Regions from separate parts of the Streptomyces roseochromogenus subsp. oscitans DS 12.976 genome, predicted to be linked through region 1. Evidence: riboswitches for the same ligand, from Rfam matches in the RefSeq annotation. Region 1 holds a riboswitch; each other region holds the start of a gene.
What was found. Region 1 has a riboswitch for cyclic di-AMP ahead of M878_RS59930 (M23 family metallopeptidase). Riboswitches for the same ligand answer to the same signal wherever they lie in the genome.
Positions count from the first base shown of each region.

Region 2: another riboswitch for cyclic di-AMP. It lies ahead of M878_RS71115 (M23 family metallopeptidase); the one in region 1 lies ahead of M878_RS59930 (M23 family metallopeptidase).
Region 3: another riboswitch for cyclic di-AMP. It lies ahead of M878_RS65330 (C40 family peptidase); the one in region 1 lies ahead of M878_RS59930 (M23 family metallopeptidase).
Region 4: another riboswitch for cyclic di-AMP. It lies ahead of M878_RS74835 (LysM peptidoglycan-binding domain-containing protein); the one in region 1 lies ahead of M878_RS59930 (M23 family metallopeptidase).

Region 1 covers NZ_CM002285.1:2,303,618-2,306,816, reverse strand. The annotation lists gene M878_RS59935 (M16 family metallopeptidase) at 1-1,358, shown strand, start outside; cyclic di-AMP (ydaO/yuaA leader) riboswitch at 1,570-1,730, shown strand; gene M878_RS59930 (M23 family metallopeptidase) at 1,743-2,498, shown strand; gene M878_RS59925 (GntR family transcriptional regulator) at 2,698-3,199, shown strand, end outside.
Region 2 covers NZ_CM002285.1:4,969,130-4,972,328, reverse strand. The annotation lists gene M878_RS71120 (aldo/keto reductase) at 1-766, opposite strand, end outside; gene M878_RS71115 (M23 family metallopeptidase) at 837-1,853, opposite strand; cyclic di-AMP (ydaO/yuaA leader) riboswitch at 1,863-2,029, opposite strand; tRNA gene M878_RS71110 (tRNA-Met) at 2,361-2,434, shown strand; gene M878_RS71105 (dihydrofolate reductase family protein) at 2,532-3,199, opposite strand, start outside.
Region 3 covers NZ_CM002285.1:3,616,753-3,619,951, reverse strand. The annotation lists gene M878_RS65335 (tellurite resistance/C4-dicarboxylate transporter family protein) at 1-411, opposite strand, end outside; gene M878_RS65330 (C40 family peptidase) at 564-1,757, opposite strand; cyclic di-AMP (ydaO/yuaA leader) riboswitch at 1,765-1,934, opposite strand; gene pcrA (DNA helicase PcrA) at 2,199-3,199, shown strand, end outside.
Region 4 covers NZ_CM002285.1:5,823,397-5,826,595, reverse strand. The annotation lists gene eno (phosphopyruvate hydratase) at 1-953, opposite strand, end outside; gene M878_RS74835 (LysM peptidoglycan-binding domain-containing protein) at 1,308-1,997, opposite strand; cyclic di-AMP (ydaO/yuaA leader) riboswitch at 2,002-2,176, opposite strand; gene M878_RS74830 (LysM peptidoglycan-binding domain-containing protein) at 2,359-3,199, opposite strand, start outside.

The DNA.
Region 1 (3,199 bases):
CCCAGCCGCAGCCCGGCGCGGCCAAGCCGTGGGCGTTCCCGGCCCCCGAGCGCACCGCGCTCGACAACGGCCTGACGGTGCTGCGCTGCCACCGCCCCGGCCAGCAGGTCGTCGCCGTCGAGGTGCTGCTGGACGCGCCCCTGGACGCCGAGCCGGCCGGCCTGGACGGCGTCGCCACGATCATGGCGCGGGCCTTCTCCGAGGGCACCGACAAGCACTCCGCCGAGGAGTTCGCCGCCGAGCTGGAGCGCGCGGGCGCCACGCTGGACTCGCACGCCGACCACCCCGGCGTCCGGCTCAGCCTGGAGGTTCCGGCCTCCCGCCTGGCCAAGGGCCTCGGCCTGCTCGCCGACGCCCTGCGCGCGCCCGCGTTCGCCGAGAGCGAGGTCGAGCGGCTGGTCCGCAACCGTCTGGACGAGATCCCGCACGAGCTGGCCAACCCCTCCCGCCGCGCCGCCAAGGAACTCTCCAAGGAGCTCTTCCCGGCGACCTCGCGGATGTCCCGCCCGCGCCAGGGCACCGAGGACACGGTCGAGAAGATCGACGCCTCCGCCGTACGCGCCTTCTACGACCGGCATGTACGCCCCGCCACGGGCACCGCGGTCGTGGTCGGCGACTTCACCGGGATCGACCTGGACGCCTTGCTCGGCGACACCCTGGGCGCCTGGAGCGGCACCCAGGGCGAGCCGCGGCCCGTGCCGCCGGTGACCGCCGACGACACCGGCCGTGTGGTCATCGTGGACCGCCCCGGCGCGGTCCAGACGCAGCTGCTGATCGGCCGCGTCGGCCCCGACCGGCACGACCGCGTGTGGCCCGCGCAGGTGCTCGGCACCTACTGCCTCGGCGGCACCCTCACCTCCCGCCTGGACCGCGTCCTGCGCGAGGAGAAGGGCTACACCTACGGTGTGCGCGCGTTCGGGCAGGTCCTCCGCTCCGCCCCGGACAGCACCGGCGCCTCGATGCTCGCCATCAGCGGCTCGGTGGACACCCCCAATACCGGCCCGGCGCTGGACGACCTGTGGAAGGTGCTGCGCACCCTCGCCGCAGACGGCCTGACCGACGCCGAGCGGGACGTGGCCGTGCAGAACCTCGTCGGGGTGGCGCCGCTGAAGTACGAGACCGCTGCGGCCGTAGCGGGCACGCTGGCCGACCAGGTCGAGCAGCACCTGCCCGACGACTTCCAGGCGACGCTCTATCAGCAGCTGGCGGTGACGGGCACGGTGGAGGCCACGGCGGCCGTCGTCAACGCCTTCCCGGTGGACCGGCTGGTGACCGTCCTCGTCGGTGACGCCGCCCAGATCAAGGCGCCGGTGGAGGCGCTCGGCATCGGCGAAGTGACCGTGGTGGCGGCCGAGTAAGGGCACGCGCGTGTGAGGGCCCTGACGACCTACGGGTCGTCAGGGCCCCTGCTGTTCCACTCCCTTCCCCAGATGCCCGATTTGCTCCGGAGGTTGCCTGTCTGCCCTGTGGGATGCGCTACAAAAGCCCGGATCCGTTTGGGGTTGGAAAGCGGGCTTCCGTAGCGTCGGCCGGGCTGTTCGTCAGGCAGTGCGCCGCACCCGCGGCACCGGACAGCCATCGCCGAGTCCCCGTACGGCGCGAGCCAGGGGAGCCGGGGACCCACCGTCCCTGGGGTGAATCGGGCGCCCGCGCGGCAGCGAGGGGGCCCGTAGGAGACCTTCCTGCTCCGAACCCGTCAGCTAACCCGGTAGGCGAGAGGGAAGGAAAGGACCAGCCACTTCATGGCGTTCATATGCGCCACCGGGAAGCACCGCAAGCCCGGCCGGGTCAAGCGCACCACCGCTCAGGCGGCCGGCATCGCGGCCCTCACGACCACCGGTGTCATCGGCACCCTCGCGGCCGCCCCGGCGTCCGCCGCCCAGAACTCCGTCGAGCAGACCGGCCTCACCCCGGTGATCACCGTCGGCGACGACATCGCCGAGCACATCGACGCGCAGGCCACCGCCCAGAAGCAGGCCGCCGAGGGGAAGGCTGCCGAGGCGGCCGCGGCCAAGGCGGCGGCGGAGAAGGCCAGGCAGGAGCGCGAAGCCCAGGCCCGCGCCGCCCGCGAGGCCGAGCGCGCGCGGCTGAACGCGTTCGTCGCCCCGATAGCCGACTCCTATGTCTCCACGGGCTACAAGGCCAGCAGCTCCCTGTGGTCCTCCGGCTCGCACACCGGCATCGACTTCCACGCGGCCGCCGGCACGCCCGTCCACGCGGTCGGCTCCGGCACCGTCGTCTCCACCGGCTGGGGAGGGGCATACGGCAACCAGATCGTGATCCGGATGGCCGACGGCATGTACACCCAGTACGGCCATCTGTCGTCCATCGGCGTCTCGGTAGGCCAGCGGGTCACCCCGGGCCAGCAGATCGCCCTGTCCGGCGCGACCGGCAACGTCACCGGCCCGCACCTCCACTTCGAGGCCCGTACGACCCCCGACTACGGCTCGGACGTCGACCCCGTCGCCTACCTCCGCAAGCACGGCGTGAACGTCTGACCCTCCGCGCACGCGGTATCCGCCGCCCCGGCTCACCGAGCCGGGGCTTTCGCCGTTTTGCGCGGTGCAGACCGTACTCGCTGACCAAAAAATATCCATGGAATCCGACCCGCCGTCGGAAATTCCGGCGCATTGGAATAGAGTCACGGAACACGCGTCCATCGTCGACGTTTCACGGGGATTAAGGCGGAGGTCGGTCATGCGTATTCCGGCGCACTCGGTGTGCACGGCGATCCGGGACGACATCGTCGCCGGTGTCCACGCGCGCGGCGGCCGCCTCACCGAGGAAGTCCTGGCCCGCCGCTACGGCGTCTCGCGCGTCCCCGTCCGTGAGGCCCTGCGCACCCTGGAGGCCGAGGGCTTCGTGGTGACCCGCCGGCACGCGGGCGCGTGCGTGGCCGAGCCGACCGAGCAGGAGGCCGCCGATCTGCTCGACATGCGCATGCTCCTGGAGCCGCTCGGGGCCGCCCGGGCCGCACAGCGGCGCACCGAGGCCCATCTGAAGGTGCTGCGTGGCCTGGTCAGGCTGGGCCAGGAGCGGGCCAGGCGGGGGCACAGCGAGGATCTGCGCTCACTCGGCGGCTGGTTCCACGAGACGCTCGCCCAGGCCTCCTGCAGCCCCTCACTGACCGCGATGCTCAGCCAGCTGCGCCACAAGATCGCCTGGATGTACACGGTGGAGGCGTCGCCGAGCCCGGTGG
Region 2 (3,199 bases), 2.7 Mb from region 1:
CGATCTCGTCCAGGGCCGTGAGGACCTTCTGGCCGCGCTCGGAGTCCGCGTACTGCTGGGCCCGGCCCGCGCGGGCGCTGTCGACCGTGGTGCCGGGGCGGTACTTGCCGGTCAGGAAGCCCGCGGCGAGGGAGAAGTACGGGACCGCGGACAGACCCTCCTTGGCGGCCAGGTCCTGCAGCGGGCCCTCGTAGGTGTCGCGGGAGACCAGGTTGTAGTGGGGCTGGAGGGCGACATAGCGGGCCAGGCCCTCGCGGTCGGAGAAGTCGAGGGAGGCCTTGAGGCGCTCGGGGGTGATGTTGGAGGCGGCGATGTGCCGGACCTTGCCCGCCTTCACCAGCTCGTCGAGGGCGCCGATGATCTCCTCGACCGGGACCTCGGGCTTGTCGAAGTGGGTGTAGTAGAGGTCGATGTAGTCGGTGTCCAGGCGGCGCAGGGAGGCGTCGGCGGCGGCCTTGATGTTGGCGGCGGACAGGCCCTGGTACTCGGGGTGCTGGCTGACCTTGGTGGCGATGACGACGTTGTCACGGTTGCCGCGGGCCTTGACCCACTTGCCGATGATCGTCTCGGACTCGCCGCCCTTGTTGCCCTCGATCCAGGCGGAGTAGGCGTCGGCGGTGTCGATGAAGTTGCCGCCCGCCGCCGCGTAGGCGTCGAGGACGGCGAAGGAGGTCTCCTCGTCGGCGGTCCAGCCGAAGACGTTGCCGCCGAGGGAGAGCGGGAAGACCTCGATGTCGGAAGAGCCGAGTGTGCGCAAAGACGTCATGCTCAGCATGAACGCCGGCGGTGGATGATCTCATTCCGCCGCCGGCGTCGCGTTCACACGAATGCCATGCTCAGGGGTTGAGGCCCTTGTCCCGCAGCCACGGCGCCGGGTCGATGGCGGATGCCTGGCCGTTCGGGTGGACCTCCAGGTGGAGGTGCGGGCCGGTGACATTGCCGGTGGCGCCGATGCGCCCGATGACATCGCCGGTGGAGACCTTCTGGCCGACCGAGACGTTGATCGAGGACTGGTGGCAGAACCACAGCTCGGTGCCGTCGTCCAGGGTCAGGACGGTGCGGTAGCCGTAGGCGCCGGCCCAGCCCGCCTCGGTGATCGTGCCGCCGTGGATGGCCTTGATGAGGGTGCCGGTGGGGGCGGCGAAGTCGAGGCCGGTGTGGTAGCCGGAGGACCACATCGCGCCGGGCTGGCCGAAGGTGCCGGTGATCGTGTACGAGACGACGGGCAGGGTGTACTGCTTGGCCAGCTCGGCCAGCCGCTTGGCCTCGGCCGCCTTCTTGGCGTCGGCCTCCGCCTTCGCCTGGGCGTCGGCGGCCTTGGCGGCGGCCTCCTTCTCCGCCTTGGCCGCGGCGGCGGCGGTCTGCTTCTCGGCGGCGGCGAGCGCGGCGGCGGTGGCCTTGCTGTCGGCCTTGCTCTGCTGCTGCTCGGCCTGGGCCATGATCCGGTTGCGCAGCGCCTCGCCGGCGTCACCGCTGTCGGCGCTCTCGGAGGTCACGCCGACCTTGCTGAGCCCGGTGGCGGTGGCCTGGTGGGAGGAGTCGTCGCCGAAGAAGTGGGTGACGGAGTCCGGCAGGGATATGGAGACCGGCGGCTTGCCGGTGTTGGCGCTGGCCATGCCGCCCGCGCCGACGGCGGCCATCACGCCGACGCCGAGGACGGTGGAGCTGCGCGCGAATCCGCCGCGCTGCTTGGCGACACGGTGCCGGCCGCGGACGGTGGTGAGGGATTCCTCGGTGGGGTTCCACTCCTCCCAGGGGCCCTCCTCGCCGCGGTAGGAGCCGTAGCCGAAGGTCTCCGGCTCGGGTTGCGCGGGCACGAACGGGGCTTCTGGGGCAGGCCGGTTGGACGCCACTCGGGCGTGCTCCTTTCCTTCCTCCGCCTACCGGGTTAGCTGACGGGTTCGGAGCAGGAAGGTCTCCTACGCGCGTATACCGGGCGTGGACTCGACGAGTTCACGTCAGTATCCGCGTGATTCACCCCAAGGTGGTGGTTCCCCGGTTCCCTTGCGGGATTCGGCGCGTGCGCACGGAGCCGCCTCTTGTGACGGCTGGGACGACCGCGCTGCGTTATCGAACGTTAATAGACCCCAGAGTCACTTTCCAAGCCGTTCGGCATGATCATTCGCGCTTTCCGACGGGGACTTACCGGTCAGGAACGCTGCAAATCGGTCGAGTTGACCATCGTTCAGGAGTGTCGGAGTTTTTGATGGTGTCTCAGGCGTTATGCGGAGGGCGGTCGTCCGGTCACCGTAAGTGAACGGGGCGAGCTTCTTGGCCCGGGCGGATGACGCCGGTCCGCGCCCCTGGTCAACCCGTGTGCATGCGGTGCTGCGCATGGCGTACACTGGTGAACACAACGACGCGGGGTGGAGCAGCTCGGTAGCTCGCTGGGCTCATAACCCAGAGGTCGCAGGTTCAAATCCTGTCCCCGCTACTGAAGACTCAGGGCCCGGAAACCATTGGTTTCCGGGCCCTGAGTCTTTCCACCGGCGCTGAGTGTCTTCACCGGTCCTGAAGGCTTTCCGGGCGGATCACCCCAGCAGGTGCCTGTTCGGCGCCTTGGCCTGGTCCTCGTACTCCGGCAGTACGACCACCTCGGCGCCGCCCTTCACCAGAATCCCCCTACCGTCGGCGCCCGCCACGAACGTGTCCGGCTCCTGCCAGGCAGTGACCACCCGCCGTACCCCGGCCCGGAGGATCAGCTCGGAGCACGGCGCGGGGCGGGAGGCACGCCGGGCGCACGGCTCCAGGCTGCTGTAGACGGTGGCGGCAGGCAGCCGAGGGTCCGCCGGGTCGATCTTCGCGAGCGCGGCCTCCTCCGCGTGGACCACGGGGTCGTCCCCCTCGCGCGAGTGGGCGCGGGCCAGCTCCGTACCGTCGGCGGCGACCACCACCGCACCCACGCTGAACGCCGTGGGCGAGGGCGGGCACAGCGCGGCGAGTTCGCAGGCGGTGCGCAGCCAGTGACGGTCGGCGGCGGCGGGGAACGGGCCGGTGCCGGGGGCCGTGGGCTCGTAGCGCATGAGGACCACGTCCTCGATCCGTCGGGCCTCGGTCAGCCGCAGCCGGCCGGGCTGGTAGCCGCCCGGGCCGAAGAGGCGGGGCGCGGCCGGGTCGCCGACGAACAGCGGGGCGACGACCAGCTGCAGCTCGTCGGCGAGGCCCTGGCGCAGCAGCTGGGTGTGGACCGTGCCGCCGC
Region 3 (3,199 bases), 1.3 Mb from region 1:
CACACAACACAGGAACACCGCTCCCGGCATGCGCCGCCTCCAGTGCCGTACGACCAGAGGCAGCAGCACCGGCCAGAGCAGCGCCGCCAGCGCCAGCAGAGCCTCGGCCAGGGTCTGCCGGCCCAGCGCCGAGATCCGGGTGCCGAGCACTGTGGTCGCGGCGACGGCGGCGAGTGCGCCGGGGCTGCCCGCCTCGACCACCCAGCGCTGCCGCTCGGCGAACAGCCGTAGGACGAAGTCGGCGGCCAGTGCCACCCAGGCGACGCAGGCCATCGCCAACGTCACCCGGGAGAGAGCCTCGGCGCCGGTCAGACGCAGGCCCACCGACAGGACGCCGGTCGCCATCACGGCGGCCCCGGCCGCGGGAGGCCGGTCCGCCCACCACGCACGCAGACCTGAGATGCCGGGCATGCGCCGATGCTAGGGAGCCGAGTGATCCCTGCCCGGGAAGGGCACGCGCGCGTGGAGCGCAAAAGCACCGCCACGCGTGCGTACCGGTGTTCTTGCGGCCCACGCGCGCGTGGAGCACGAAAGGCCGGCACGTACCCCGAGCCCGGCGACGGTCAGCCCGGTCGGACCACGCTGTGGATGATCGATGCGCCGCCGTAGTAGATCGACTCCTCGCGGACGTACGCGCCCGGCTTCGGGGCGTGGATCATCATGCCGTTGCCTATGTAGACGCCGACGTGGCTGATGTCGTCGTAGAAGAAGACCAGGTCGCCCGGCCGGGCACTGGCCAGGGAGACCGTGGTGCCGGCGTTGACCTGGTCGTACGTGGTGCGCGGAAGCGTGACCCCGGCGGCCTTCCAGGCGGCCTGGGTCAGGCCCGAGCAGTCGTAGGAGTCAGGCCCTGTGGCGCCCCACACATACGGCTTGCCGATCTGCGAGCGGGCGAAGGCGATCGCCTTCTCGGCCTTCGTGTCGTACGAGCCGGACGTCGAGGAGCCGCCCGAGCCGGAGCCCGTCGACGAACCAGAACCAGAACCAGTTCCAGAAGCGGATCCGGACCCCGTGGACGAGGACGACGACGAGCCGGCCTGCTGCTGCTCGGCCTGCCGCTTCGCCAGCTCGGCCGCCTTGCGCGCCGCTTCCTCCTGCTGCTTCCGCTCGATTTCGGCCAGCCGCGCCTTCTCCTGGGCGGTCAGCTGCGACAGCAGCTCGCGCGCGGAGGCGAGTTTCTTCTGGACGGTGGCCTTGGCGGTCTGCAGGTCGTGCTGCGAATCGGTGAGGGTCTGCAGGCTCTCCGCGGCCTCCCGCCGTTTCTTCATGGTCGCGGCCTGCTCGCCTATGTAGGCGTCGACCTCGCTCTTCTCCCGCGAGGTCAGCCGGTTCATCAGCTGGCTCTCGTCGAAGTAGTCCTGCGGGTTGTCCGCGAGCAGGAAAGTGGCCGTGGGGGGCGCGGCCATGCCTGAGCGGTACTGGGCCGCGGCGAAGGAGCCCAGCTCCTCGCGGGCCTTGTTGAGGCGTTCGGTGCGCCGGGCGACGTCGTCGCGGAGCGCGTCGACGCGTCCCCGCTGTCTGCCGGTGCGTTCCTTGGCCGCGTTGTACTTGTCAGTCGCCGACTCGGCCTGGCGGTAGAGGTCGTCGACCTTCTTCTCGACCTCCTCCAGGCTCGGCTTGGCGTGATCGGTTCCCGGGGCGGCCTCGGCGCTCTGCGAGAGCACGGCCATGGAGGTGAGGGCGGCGGTGGCGAGGGCGGGGGTGCGGAGGCCCGCCCCGATGGTCCCGCCGGGGCGCGGCTTGCGATGCGACGCCAAGGGAGGCGACTCCTTCCAATGGGCCGCCTACCGGGTTAGCTGTCGGGTTCGGGCGGCGGTTCGGAAGGGTTGCCCTACGGCGTCGTCCCGGGCGGGAGTCGGCCGATTCACCCCAGGATCGGTGGGTCCCCGGCTCCGGGCGCCACGCGGGCACGCCGGACTCGGCGGAGGCCGTGCGGCCCGGCGAGGTTCGCCGGTAGGGGTCGTACGGCCCGATCGCACGCTAGCCAACTCGTGTGACTCCTGTGAAGGTTGGTGCGTGATATGTCCGATACATTTTTGTGACCTGGGGGCGGTTTCACAGCTGTGTCATCGGGTCGTTCCGCAGCGTGAGCGGGAGATGGGCTCTGCGGCGGCTGTGAAGATCAACTCTCGCTCGAACCGGCCATGTTCCGGGGACGGCGACCGGTTGTCGGTGGGGCGCCCTAGACTCGGAGAGCGATGAGCAGCCTCTTTGACGACAGCTTCCTGGCGGACCTCCAGACCCCTCGCGGGCACGAGGAGGAGCAACCGCCACCGCCCGAGGACGATCACGCTCCGGAGCCGCTTCCGGACGATCTGTTCGGCGGGAAGTTCGACGCGCCGCCGGACCGGGACGCCTACTACCGCGACGGCGCCCCGCGCCCCGCGCTCGACGCGGCCGCCCTCCTGGAGGGGCTGAACGAGAACCAGCGCGCCGCGGTCGTGCACGCCGGCTCCCCGCTGCTCATCGTCGCCGGCGCCGGCTCCGGCAAGACCCGTGTGCTCACCCACCGCATCGCCCACCTGCTCGCCGAGCGGAATGTGCACCCGGGCCAGATCCTCGCGATCACCTTCACCAACAAGGCCGCCGGCGAGATGAAGGAGCGCGTCGAGCATCTCGTCGGCCCGCGCGCGAACGCGATGTGGGTGATGACCTTCCACAGCGCGTGCGTGCGCATACTGCGCCGGGAGAGCAAGAAGCTCGGCTTCACCTCGTCGTTCTCGATCTACGACGCCGCCGACAGCAAGCGCCTGATGGCTCTGGTCTGCCGTGACCTGGACCTCGATCCCAAGCGCTTCCCGCCGAAGTCGTTCAGCGCGAAGATCAGCAACCTGAAGAACGAGCTGATCGACGAGGAGGACTTCGCCGCCCAGGCCGCCGACGGCTTCGAGAAGACCCTCGCCCAGGCCTACGCGCTCTACCAGTCGCGGCTGCGCGAGGCGAACGCACTCGACTTCGACGACCTGATCATGACGACGGTCAACCTGCTGCGCGCCTTCCCGGACGTCGCCGAGCACTACCGCCGCCGCTTCCGGCACGTCCTGGTGGACGAGTACCAGGACACCAACCACGCCCAGTACGCACTGGTACGGGAACTTGTCGGCACGGGGGAACGCTCCGCCGAGGAGGGCGACACCCCGCCCGGCGAGTACGATCTCCCGCCCGCCGAACTCTGTGTCGTCGGTGACGCGGACCAGTC
Region 4 (3,199 bases), 3.5 Mb from region 1:
TCCGGGTTGGTGACGAACAGGTCGTCGCCGACCAGCTGGACCTTGTCGCCGATGCGGTCGGTGATGACCTTCCAGCCGGCCCAGTCGTCCTCGAACAGCGGGTCCTCGATGGAGACGAGCGGGTAGGCCGCCACCAGCTCCTCGTAGTACTCCGTCATCTCGGCGGCGGAGCGCTCCTTGCCCTCGAAGAGGTACTTGCCGTCCTTGTAGAACTCGGAGGCAGCCACGTCGAGCGCGAGGGCGATCTGCTGGCCGGGGGCGTAGCCGGCCTCCTTGACGGCCTCGATGATGAGGTCGAGGGCCTCGCGGTTGGAGCCGAGGTTCGGGGCGAAGCCGCCCTCGTCGCCGAGGCCGGTGGACAGGCCCTTGTTCTTCAGGACCTTCTTCAGCGTGTGGTACACCTCGGCGCCCCAGCGCAGGGCCTCGGAGAAGGACTCCGCGCCGATCGGGGCGATCATGAACTCCTGGATGTCCACGTTGGAGTCCGCGTGCGAACCGCCGTTCAGGATGTTCATCATCGGCACCGGCAGCAGGTGCGCGTTCGGGCCGCCCAGGTAGCGGAAGAGCGGGAGGTCCGAGGCCTCGGAGGCGGCGTGGGCGACGGCGAGGGAGACGCCGAGAATGGCGTTGGCGCCGAGCGAGCCCTTGTTGTCGGTGGCGTCCAGGTCGAACATGGCCTGGTCGATCAGGCGCTGCTCGGTGGCGTCGTAGCCGACCAGCTCCGGACCGATCTGCTCGATGACGGCGAGGACGGCCTTCTCGACGCCCTTGCCCTGGTAGCGGTTGGGGTCACCGTCGCGCAGCTCGATGGCCTCGAAGGCACCGGTCGAGGCGCCGGACGGCACGGCGGCACGACCCGTGCTGCCGTCGTCGAGGCCGACCTCGACCTCGACCGTGGGGTTGCCTCGGGAGTCCAGGATTTCCCGGGCTACGACGACGTCGATGGACGGCACGAGCATCTCCTTCTTGGATGTGACGCTGGAAGTGCGAGGTGGTGTGCCTTACGGCTGTGCCTTGCGACTAGAGCCTAACCGTCTCCGGGGGATCAGCCACCGACCGACCGTCCCGTGGACGGAGAGGGACACGCAGACGGTACCCATTGTTCACCGATGGAACAAAGGGGGGTTCCGATGATCCCGGACTGAAGAGTGGGGAAACGTGGCGCGAAACAAAAGACCCCGCCCCGGCGCGTACGGGGGAACACGCGCCGGGGCGGGGAGCCCGTGGGGACGGGGGGTGACCCTCACGGGAGCTTCAGTGTGGGGGGCGATGTGAGGGCGCCGTGGATCCGGCCGGAGCCGGATGTGTCACTTCAGGTGCAGCTGCTGGCCCGGGTAGATGAGGTTGGCGTCCTCGACGATGTCCTTGTTCAGCTGGAACAGCTTCTGCCAGCCGCCGGCGACGTGGTGCTTCTCGGCGATGGAGCTGAGGGTGTCGCCCTTGACCACCTTGTACTCGCCGTCGCCCTTCTTGACCTTCTTGCCGGTCGGGGTGGTGACGGTCTTGCTCTTCGCCGGGGCCGTGCGCTCGGCGGAGCGGGTGGCGGCCTGCTGGTCGGTGGAGCGGGTGGTGGTGCCGGTGCTCTTGCTCGACGAGGTGGTGCTCGGGGCGGAGCCGTTGTACGCGGCGGAGGACAGGCCCGTGCCGCAGACCGGCCAGGCGCCCTTGCCCTGCGAGGCGAGGACCTTCTCGGCGACGGCGATCTGCTGCGCCTTGGTGGCCTGGTTGGCGGCCGGGGCGTAGGCGGTACCGCCGTACGCGGCCCAGGTGGAGGCGGAGAACTGCAGACCGCCGTAGAAGCCGTTGCCGGTGTTGATGGACCAGTTGCCACCCGACTCGCACTGGGCGACGGTGTCCCACTCGGAGGCGGTGGCGGCCGAGGCGTTGCCGGCCGCCATGAGCGGGGCGGCTACGGCGGCGCCGGTGACACCGACGAGCGCGACGGCCCGGACGGCCTTGGACGGACGACGGTGCTTGCCCTTGCCGGAGAACAGCATGGATCGATCCCCTCACCGACGCCTGCGAGGTGAGCTGTCGGGTTCGGGCCGGTTGAGTTGCCCGGCCGCACGCCCGCTGTCGCGGGCCTGCGGCTTCACCCCAAGCCGGTTCCGGCGTCAACTGCCGGTTCCAGCACTTACCTTGGGTCCCCCGCTCCTGCCTACGGCGCATGACGCGACGACTGTTCCCGGGCAACCGCTGGCAGGATTCGGCGTTACGGCTGCCGGGGCTCGTGGTGACGAGCGGTCCTGACCGTAGACAGGTGATCGAGGGAATTTCAAAGACGATCAGGGCTTCTGAGACTCATCCCACACTTTCGCCAAACCGGACATTAGGCGCGAAGCGGGGCGTCAACTCCCGCTACTCGGCGTCCTTTTCGCCCGTGACTTTCAGGGTCTGACCGGCGGTGATGTGGTTCGGGTCGGCGCCGATGACCTTCTGGTTGGCGGCGTAGAGCGCATGCCATCCGCCGTCGACACCAAGAGAGTCGGCGATGGAGGTGAGGGAGTCGCCCTCGCGGACGGTGTAGGTGTCCCGTTCGCGGTCGGCATGACGACCGGATCGCGGGGCGTTCTGGCCGTTTGCCGCGCTTGCGCCCGCGCTCTCGTCCGCGCTCTCGCCACGGTGACGTCCGCCGCTGCTGAGCGTGCCGGTGTCGACCAGGCTCCAAGAGCCGCTGGTCTGCTGGGAATTGTCCGACTCATCCGTGCCGGGAGTCGCCGTGGGCGAGCTGTCACCCCCCTGCCGGCTTTCGTCACCGGTCGAGCCGGTCTCGTCCCCCTTGTCGGACTTGGGGGTACTTGCACCGGTGGAGCCGTCGGTCGCCTCCGGGGTCCCGGTGGCACCCTTGCCCGGGCTCGCACCGGGAGCCGGCGTGGCGGTCGCGCCGGACGAGGAGGAGCCGGAGGCATCCGGACCGGGAGAATCCGGCCCGGTGGAATCCGAACCGGAGGCGGAGTTGGAGCCGGAGCCCGAGTCGGCGCCAGGGCTGGCGTCAGAGCTGGAACCGGAGCCGGAATCAGAGCCGGAACCGGAGCCGGAGCTCGATCCGGAGGAGGACGAATCCGGCAGACCGGACGGATCGGAGCCGCCGGACGAGCCGGACCCGGCACTGGACCCACCGGAGCCGCTCACGCCGGGGTCCACGTCGACCGAACCGGAGTGGGAGGTCAGACCGGCGGTCAGCGCGCACATGGCCCAC